2 regions of the Embleya sp. NBC_00888 genome follow, and region 2 is predicted to be linked to the other one. Evidence: riboswitches for the same ligand, from Rfam matches in the RefSeq annotation. Region 2 holds a riboswitch; the other holds the start of a gene.

Region 1 (4,620 bases), 1.8 Mb from region 2:
CCGGGCGAGACCGATACGCAGAAGCCGCACGGTCAGGACGAGGCGTACGTGGTGATCAGCGGTCGGGCCACGCTGACCGTCGGCGACGAGTCCACCGACGTCGCGCGCGGCAGCGTCGTGTACGTCCCGGCCGGCGTGCGGCACCACTTCCACCGGATCACCGAGCCGCTGCGCGTGTTGGTGTTCTTCTCGCCGCCGGAGGGCTGAGCGCGATGCGCGCGGCGCGCGCGAGGGGCGCACTCACGGGCGGGCCCGGACCGGTGTACGACAATCTGATCTTGGGATCCGGGATTCGGATCCCGGGATCCGACGATCGGGAGTAGACCTGATGGCGCTGCGCGACGAGCTCTGGGCCGCGATCGAGGACGTCTACGCGGCGATCCTCGAGCACCCGTTCATCCACGGACTGACCGACGGCACGCTGCCGCGCGAGGCGTTTCGGCACTACGTCGTGCAGGACTCGCACTACCTGCGCGACTACGCCAAGGCGCTCGCGGTGTGCGCGGCCAAGGCGCCGGACGAGGCGACGACCGTGCAGTTCGCCGGCGACGCGGCCGGTGCGATCGCCGCCGAGCGCTCGTTGCACGAGGGCTTCATGGTCGACTTCGGCAGCTCGGTGGCGGACGCGACCGCGACCGAGCCGGTGTTGCCCAGCACCCGGGCGTACGTCAGCTACCTGCTCGCCACGGTGCACAACGGCTCGTTCGCCGAAGGTGTGGCCGCGGTGCTGCCCTGCTACTGGATCTACGCCCGCGTGGGCGACGCGCTGCTGGCCAAGGGCTCGCCCGACGAGCTGTACGGGCGGTGGATAGCCACCTACGGCGCCGAGGAGTTCCAGCAGACGGTGCGCGCGGTGCTCGATCTGGTGGATCGGATCGGCGAGGACCTCTCGGCGACCGAGCGGGCTCGGATGATCGAACACTTCACCACCACGGCCCGCTACGAGTGGATGTTCTGGGACGCCGCGTGGCGCGGCGAGCGCTGGCCGGTCTGAGCGGATCGGGCCGGGCGACGCGACGCGCCCCGGCCGGCCGGAATCGGCCCGGTCGGAACCGGTCCGCCCGGATACGACGTGTCCTCCCGGGGAATGTGGTCCCCGGAAGCACGTCTCGCGTGGGATCGCGTGACTGGGGGTTGAACGATGCAGACATGGCCGCAGTGGGTGCGGATCGGTGTGCCGGTGCTCGCGCTGGTGCTGCTGTGCTGGTTGCTGATCTGGCTGTTCTCGGCCTTCCTGATGCTCATCGTCAAGGGTGTCGTGGGGCTGCTCGTCACGGTCGGGATGGTCGTGCTCGCGCGTACCGCGGTGGTCGGCCGCGAACCGCGGGATCCGCTCGGCTGAAACCCGACGCTGGTCGTGCGACCGGCGGTGTGCCAGGGTGGGGGCGCACCACACGGAGATACACGGGAGCTCGGGGCACCGGGCTGAGAGGGCGCTGAGGCCGCGCCGACCGCAGAACCTGACCGGGTAATGCCGGCGTAGGGAGCCTTTCCATGACCTCGCACGACACTTCGCTGCCCGCTGTCCCGGTTGCCGACCCGGCCGCCGAGAGCACGGTCACCAGCGGACCGATTTCCCCCGCCCACCACCGCGGCTACGTCCCCGGATCGCGCGAGGACCTGCGCGTTCCGGTACGCACGGTGCATCTGACCAACGGCGAGACGGTTCGCCTGTACGACACCTCTGGCCCGTACACCGACCCCGCCTTCGAGGTGGACGTGCGGCGCGGCCTGCCCGCGCTGCGGGAGGCCTGGATCGAGGAGCGCGGCGACACCGTCCGCTACGACGGGCGGATCGGCGCGCTCACCCCGGCCGGTTTCGCGGTGCCCGGCGCCGGGGCCCGACCCAGGCGCGCGTCCGGGGCCGAGGCGGTGACCCAACTCGCCTACGCGCGGCGCGGACTGGTCACCCCGGAGATGGAGTTCGTGGCGATCCGCGAGGGCCTGACGCCCGAGCTGGTCCGGGACGAGATCGCCGCCGGTCGCGCGGTGCTGCCCGCGAACGTCAACCATCCGGAGATCGAGCCGATGGTGATCGGCAAGAACTTCCTGGTCAAGGTCAACGCGAACATCGGCAACTCGGCGGTGACCTCCTCGATCGAGGAGGAGACCGACAAGCTGGTGTGGGCGATCCGGTGGGGCGCGGACACGGTGATGGACCTGTCCACCGGCAAGGACATCCACACCACCCGCGAGTGGATCGTGCGCAACTCGCCGGTCCCGATCGGCACGGTGCCGCTGTACCAGGCGCTGGAGAAGGTGAACGGCAAGCCCGAGGAACTCACCTGGGAGCTCTACCGCGACACCGTGATCGAGCAGTGCGAGCAGGGCGTGGACTACATGACGGTGCATGCCGGCGTGCTGCTGCGCTACGTGCCGCTGACGGCCCGTCGCAAGACCGGGATCGTCTCGCGCGGCGGCTCGATCATGGCCGCGTGGTGCCTGGCGCACCACCGGGAGAACTTCCTCTACACGCACTTCGCCGAGCTGACCGAGATCCTGCGCGCGTACGACGTGACCTACTCGCTCGGCGACGGTCTGCGCCCGGGCTCCATCGCGGACGCCAACGACGCGGCGCAGTTCGCCGAGTTGGAGACGCTGGGCGAGTTGGGCCGGATCTCCCGCTCGATGGACGTCCAGGTGATGATCGAGGGCCCCGGCCATGTGCCGATGCACAAGATCAAGGAGAACGTCGACCTCCAGCAACGCATCTGCGACGAGGCGCCGTTCTACACACTCGGTCCGCTGACCACGGACGTCGCCCCCGGCTACGACCACATCACGTCGGCGATCGGCGCGGCGATGATCGGCATGTGGGGCACCGCGATGCTCTGCTACGTGACGCCGAAGGAGCACCTGGGCCTGCCGGACCGGGACGACGTCAAGGCGGGCGTGATCGCGTACCGGATCGCGGCGCACGCGGCGGACCTGGCCAAGGGGCACCCGGGTGCGCAGGCCTGGGACGACGCGCTCTCCGACGCCCGTTTCGAGTTCCGTTGGCAGGACCAGTTCGACCTGGCGATGGATCCGGACACCGCGCGCGCCTACCACGACGCGACGCTCCCGGCGGAGCCGGCCAAGACGGCCCACTTCTGCTCGATGTGCGGACCGAAGTTCTGTTCGATGCGGATCTCGCACGACATCCGCGCGGAGCATGGCGACGGCGCCGTCGCGACGGAGGTGGACGCCGAGGCCGGGATGCGGGCCAAGTCGCGGGAGTTCGCCGCCTCGGGCAACCGCGTCTATCTGCCGTTGGCCGACTGACGCACGCGTCGACGACGTCCCGGGGGACGGCCTCTCGGGAGATCGACGTCCCGGGAGCGGGCCGGCTTCCGGGACGTCGTCAGGTCGGTCCGGGCCGGTCGCTCTCGCCGGCGACGATGACGCCGTGCTCGTAGGCGAAGACGACCGCCTGCGCGCGATCCCGCAGGCCCAGTTTGGCGAACATGCTGCCCACATGGCTCTTCACGGTCGCCTCGGTGACCACCAGACGGGCGGCGATCTCGCTGTTGGACAGGCCGCGGGCGACCAGGAACAGGGCTTCTCGTTCGCGCGGGGTCAGGCCCGCCAGGAGCGCGGGCGAGGAGCGGAGCGGTTCGGTGCGGGTGGCGAAGTTCTCGATCAGGCGGCGGGTGATCGAGGGCGAGAGCAACGCCTCCCCGTCGTGGACGACGTGGATGGCCTCCACGAGGCGGGCACGGGAGGCGTCCTTGAGCAGGAAGCCCGCGGCGCCGGCGCGCAACGCGCCGAAGACGTACTCGTCCAGGTCGAACGTGGTCAGGATCAGCACGCGTGGCGGCGGCGAGATGCCGGCGGCGTGCAGGCGGGCGGTGGCCTCGACGCCGTCCATCCGCGGCATCCGGATGTCCATGAGCACCACGTCCGGACGTAGGGCGCCCGCCAGTTCGATCGCCTCGTCGCCGTCCTCGGCCTCGCCGACCACGACGAGGTCGTCCTGCGTCTGCAGGAACAGGCGAAGGCCGGTCCTGATCAGCTCCTGGTCGTCGACGATGAGCAGGCGGATGCTCATGCGGGATCCCCCAGCGGCAGTCGGGCCGCGACCTCGAACCCGCCGTCCGCGCCGGGCCGGGCCTCCAGTTCGCCGCCGAGGACGCCGATGCGCTCGCGCATGCCGACGATGCCGTGGCCGCCGGTCGAGGGTTCGGACACCCGCTCGCCGTCGTTGACGACCGCGACCCGCAGATGGGTGCGGTCGAAGTCGAGGGTCACCGCGACGTGTGTGGGTCGGGCGTGCTTGAGCACGTTGGTCAGTGCCTCCTCGACGATGCGGTAGACCGACAACTCGACGCCGCCGGCCAGCGGTCGGGACGTGCCGGTGACCTCCAGGCGCGCGGGCAGCCCCGCCTCGCCGTACGAGGCGACGAGCGCGGGCAGTTGGGCCAGCGAGGGCTGCGGACGCATCCGCACACCCTGGTCCGGCTCGCGCAGCAGCAGCAACATCCGGCGCAACTCGACCAGGCTCTGCTCGGCGTTGCTCTCGACCCGCCCCAGGGTGTCGTCGGCCACGTCCGGCGCGGTGCGCAGTACGTCGCGCGCACCGCGTACGCCCACCAGGGTCACGGTGACCGAATGGGCGATGATGTCGTGCAGTTCGCGGGC
Region 2 (4,620 bases):
TAGCCGCCGCCGGGAGTATCCGGGGGCGCCTCGGCGGCCGGGGCGTACTCGTGGTGCTCCGCCGCATAGGGCTCGTCGTACGCGCCGCCGCCGTAGCGCGCCTGCTCGTCCTCCATCGAGTCCACGCTCAGTCCGAGCGGTGCCAGGTGCGGCGGCAACATCACCTCGCCCGCCCGGAACACGCTCGTGGCGTTGTCGTGGATCGGCTCGGGCGGCGGCGGCAGACGCAGTGCCGCGCCGAAGTCCAGCTCCGTGTCCGGCATCGCGTGCCGGGTCCGGCGGACCAGGCCCAGCAGCGTCTCGGCGTCGTTCGGCCGCTGCTCCGGGTCGCGCACGGTGGCGGTGCGTACCAGCGTGTCCAGCGCGTGCGACAGGCCCGGCACCGCGAGCGAGGGCGCCGGCACGTCCGCGTGCACGTGCTTGTAGATCACCTCGACCGCGGTCGCGCCGTGGTGCGGCTGCCGGCCGGTGAGCATCTCGTAGAGCACCACGCCCGCCGCGTACACGTCCGAGCGCGGGCTGGACTCGCCTCGCTCGACCTGCTCCGGCGCGAGGTAGGCGACCGTGCCGACCAGGACCTTGCCGGTCGCGGCGGTGGCGGTGGTGCTGGTCGCCCGGGCCAGCCCGAAGTCGCCGAGCTTGATCCCGCCGTCGTCGGAGATCAGCACGTTCTCCGGCTTGACGTCGCGGTGCACGAAGCCCGCCCGGTGCGCCGCGGACAGCGCCGCCAGCATCGGCTCCAGCACGCCGAACGCCTCGCGCGGCGTCATGTTGCCCAGGTCCTGGAGCAATTCGCGCAGCGTGCGGCCCTCGACGTACTCCATCGCCAGGTACGCGAAGGCGCCGTCGGTGCCCTGGTCGAAGACGTTGACCACGTTGGGGTGCGACAACCGCGCCGCGGCCTTCGCCTCCAGGATGAACCGGCGGGTGAACTCCGGGTCCTGGGCCAGCCCGGCGTGCATCACCTTGAGGGCGACGGTGCGGTCGAGACGGGTGTCGAGAGCCCGATACACCGTGGCCATGCCACCCGCGGCAACTCGGGCATCGACCCGGTATCGACCGTCGAGCAGCCGCCCGACGAGCGGATCATTCAAGGTCGTGTCCATGTTCAGGAGTGTAGGGTCCACTGCCTTGTGGACGCCGACGGTCTTCCCCATGGTTCCCCGTCCGAGGAAGGCCGCACCGATCGTGCGGCCGGATCAGAAGGCGGGGTGCTCGGGGCTCGTCTCCAGCATGCCGGCCATCGGTGACGACGCGTGCGCGTGGTGCCGCATCGGGATCCGCCCGGCGCGGTAGGCGAGCCGGCCGCCGTCCACCGCGTGCCGCATCGCCTCGGCCATCAACCGCGGCGACTGCGCCCGGGTGACCGCCGTCGCGAGCATCACCGCGTCGCAGCCCAGCTCCATCGCGAGCGCCGCGTCGGAGGCGGTGCCCAGGCCCGCGTCCAGCACCACCGGGACCTTGGCCTGCTCGGTGATCAGCCGGATGTTGTGCGGGTTGCGGATGCCCAGCCCCGAACCGATCGGCGACCCGAGCGGCATCACCGCCACGCAGCCCACCTGCTCGAGCCGGCGCGCGAGCACCGGGTCGTCGTTGGTGTATGCCAGCACCCGGAAGCCGTCGTCGACCAACCGTTCGGCGGCGTCCACGAGTTCCACCCCGTCCGGCAGCAACGTGCGCTCGTCGGCGACCACTTCCAGCTTGACCCAATCGGTCTCCAGCGCTTCCCGGGCCAACCGCGCGGTCAGCACCGCCTCGCCCGAGGTGAAGCACCCCGCGGTGTTGGGCAACACCCGGATGCCCAACCGGCGCAGCACGCCCAGCACCGAGCCCGCGGTCCCCGGATCCACGCGGCGCATCGCCACCGTGGTGATCTCGGTGCCCGACGCGATCAGCGCCTGCTCCAGGATCTCCAGGCTCGGCGCGCCGCCGGTCCCGGTGATCAGCCGCGACGTGAAGGACTCGCCGCCGATCACCAGCTTGTCGTCGGCCATGCCGGTCATCCTCCCTGGACGGCGGTCAGCACCTCGACGCGGCTGCCCGCGTCGAGCACGGTCTCGGCCCACGCGCCGCGCGGCACCACCGACTCGTCCACCGCGACCGCGACGCCCTTGGCGGCGGTGGTCAGCGTGGCCACGAGGTCGGCGACGGTGGTGCCGTCCGCGACGCGGCGCCGGTCGCCGTTGACGGAGACCTCGATGTCGTTCATGCCATCACCTCTCGGGCGGCGCTCGCGAAGCGGTCGGGCCCGAAGGGCTCGATGAGTTCGGGGGTGGTGCCGTGCGCGAGCGCCTCGGCCACGGTGTCGGCGGTGATCGGGGTGAGCAGGATGCCGTGCCGGTAGTGGCCGGTGGCCACCACCAGGCCGGCCAGCGCGGAGCGGCCCAGGATCGGCGCGTTGTCCGGGCTGCCGGGGCGCAGCCCGGCGAGCGTCTCCACCAAAGGCAGTTCGGTGATGCCGGGGACGAGTTCGTGCGCGTCGCGCAGGAGTTCGTACACGCCGCCGGCGGTGACCTCGGTGTCGTGCCCGAGTTCGTGCTCGGTCGCGCCGATCACCAGTTCGCCGTCCGCGCGCGGCACCAGGTACATGCTGCCGCCCTTGACCACGCCCCGGACGTTGCGGGACAGCAGCGGCAGCAGGGCCGGCGGCACCCTCAGGCGCAGGATCTCGCCCTTGACCGGGCGCACCGGCGGGACCGCCTCCGGCGGCAGACCGGGGATCAGCGCCGAGCGGGCGCCCGCCGCGAGCAGCACCTGATCCGCGATCAGGTCGCGCCCGTCGGGCAACCGCACGCCGTACGCGCGCTCGTCGGCGACCAGGACGCGCTCGACGCGCTCGCGGACGAAGCCGACACCGGCCCGCGCGCAGGCCGCGAGCAGCGCCGCGACCAGCAGGCGGTTGTCGATCTGGTGGTCGTCCTCGACGTGCAGGCCGCCGGTGATCGCCGGGGACAACATCGGTTCCAGCCGGCGGCACTCGCGGCTGGTCAGCCAGGACGAGTGCAGGCCCAGGCGCTGCTGGTGGGCGTGCAGGTCCTTGAGTACGGCCCGGTCGTCCGCGTCCAGCGCGACCGCGATCGTGCCGCACGCGCGATAGCCCGAGGGCAGGCCCGCGGCCTCGGCCAGCTCGGCCGCGAACTCGGGGTAGCGCCGGGCCGATTCGATGCTCAGCCGGAGCAGGCTCTCCTCGCCGTACTGGAGTTCGGAGACGGGGGTGAGCATGCCGGCCGCGGCGTGCGAGGCGCCCGCGCCGGGGGTCGGGTCGACCACGGTGACGGCCAGCCCGTACCGGGTGCGCGCGCGCCACGCGACGGACAGCCCGGCGACGCCCGCGCCGACCACCACGACATCGGTGGTGGGGATGGTGGACATGGTGAGGGGAACTCCCTTCGCCGGTATGACCCGGATCAGGTTCGGACGGTCGGGGGCTCGCAGCCCCCCTCTCAGCCCGGTCTCACCGGGCTCCCGTGACCTCTCCACACTACGACACCGGTTTCGCGTGCCCCGGGGTGCCCGAGTGCGTCCGAGATGTCCTTGACTGAGTCAAGACCCTGCCCGCCGGTCGCGCCGGATCGCGTCGTAGGGTGCCCCGCATGGACAACGTGCTCGTCGTGGGTGCCGGCATGGCCGGCCTGCAAACCGTGGTGGCGCTGCGGGACCAGGGGTACGCCGGGCGCGTCACCCTGCTCGGCGCCGAGGCGCACGCGCCGTACGACCGGCCGCCGCTGTCGAAGGAGGTGCTCGCGGGCAAGACCGACGACACGTCCTTCGAGGCGGACTGGGCCGCGCTGGAGACCGAGGTGCTGTTCGGCCGGACCGCGACGGGACTGCGTCCGGGCGCGGTGGACACCGACGCGGGACCGGTCACCTTCGACCGCCTGGTGATCGCGACCGGCTCGCGCGTGCTCAACCTGCCCGGCGCGGCCGAGGTGCCCGGCGTGCACGTGCTGCGCACCATCGACGACGCCCGCGCGCTGCGCGCCGCGCTGGTGCCCGGCGCGCACGTGGTGATCGTCGGCGCGGGCTGGATCGGCGCCGAGGTGGCCACCGCCGCGGCCGCCGCCGGTTGCCCGACCACCGTGGTCGAGGCCCTGCACGCCCCGCTCGCCGGCCCCTTCCCCGACGCCATCGGCGAACGCTTCGTGCCGTGGTACGCCGAGGCCGGCGTGGAACTGCTGCTCGGCGCGCGGGTGGATCGCCTGGAGCCGGGCGCGGTACACCTGACCGACGGCCGCCGGCTGCGCGCGGACGCGATCGTGGTCGGCATCGGGGTGCGCCCGGCCACCGAGTGGCTGGCCGACTCCGGCGTGGCCGTCAACGACCGCGGTTTCGTCGAGGTGGACGACCACCTGGTCACCTCGGTGCCCGGGGTGTACGCGGTCGGCGACTGCGTGGACTTCCCGTCCGCCCGCTACGGCACCCGGATGAACGTCGAGCACTGGGACAACGCGCTCCAGGCACCGCGCGTGCTGGTCGCCAACCTGCTCGGCGGCGACCAGGCGTACGACCCGGTCCCGTACTTCTGGTCCGACCAGTTCGGTCGGATGGTCCAGTACGTCGGCCGGCACGGCGCGGGCGAGGAACTCGTCTTCCGCGGCGCGGGCGAGGACGACAAGTGGG

The links. Region 2 has a riboswitch for thiamine pyrophosphate ahead of thiO (glycine oxidase ThiO). Riboswitches for the same ligand answer to the same signal wherever they lie in the genome.
Region 1: it holds a riboswitch for thiamine pyrophosphate, as region 2 does, so the genes downstream of both, thiC (phosphomethylpyrimidine synthase ThiC) here and thiO (glycine oxidase ThiO) in region 2, are expected to answer to the same signal.

Annotation. Positions count from the first base shown of each region.
Region 1 is NZ_CP108784.1:4,538,983-4,543,602, forward strand. Features, by position in the region: gene OG948_RS19000 (cupin domain-containing protein) at 1-207, shown strand, start outside; gene tenA (thiaminase II) at 329-994, shown strand; gene OG948_RS19010 (hypothetical protein) at 1,142-1,342, shown strand; TPP riboswitch at 1,395-1,503, shown strand; gene thiC (phosphomethylpyrimidine synthase ThiC) at 1,495-3,264, shown strand; gene OG948_RS19020 (response regulator) at 3,344-4,030, opposite strand; gene OG948_RS19025 (sensor histidine kinase) at 4,027-4,620, opposite strand, start outside.
Region 2 is NZ_CP108784.1:2,724,045-2,728,664, reverse strand. Features, by position in the region: gene pknB (Stk1 family PASTA domain-containing Ser/Thr kinase) at 1-1,106, opposite strand, end outside; gene OG948_RS10910 (thiazole synthase) at 1,200-1,994, opposite strand; gene thiS (sulfur carrier protein ThiS) at 2,000-2,209, opposite strand; gene thiO (glycine oxidase ThiO) at 2,206-3,372, opposite strand; TPP riboswitch at 3,368-3,479, opposite strand; gene OG948_RS10895 (NAD(P)/FAD-dependent oxidoreductase) at 3,594-4,620, shown strand, end outside.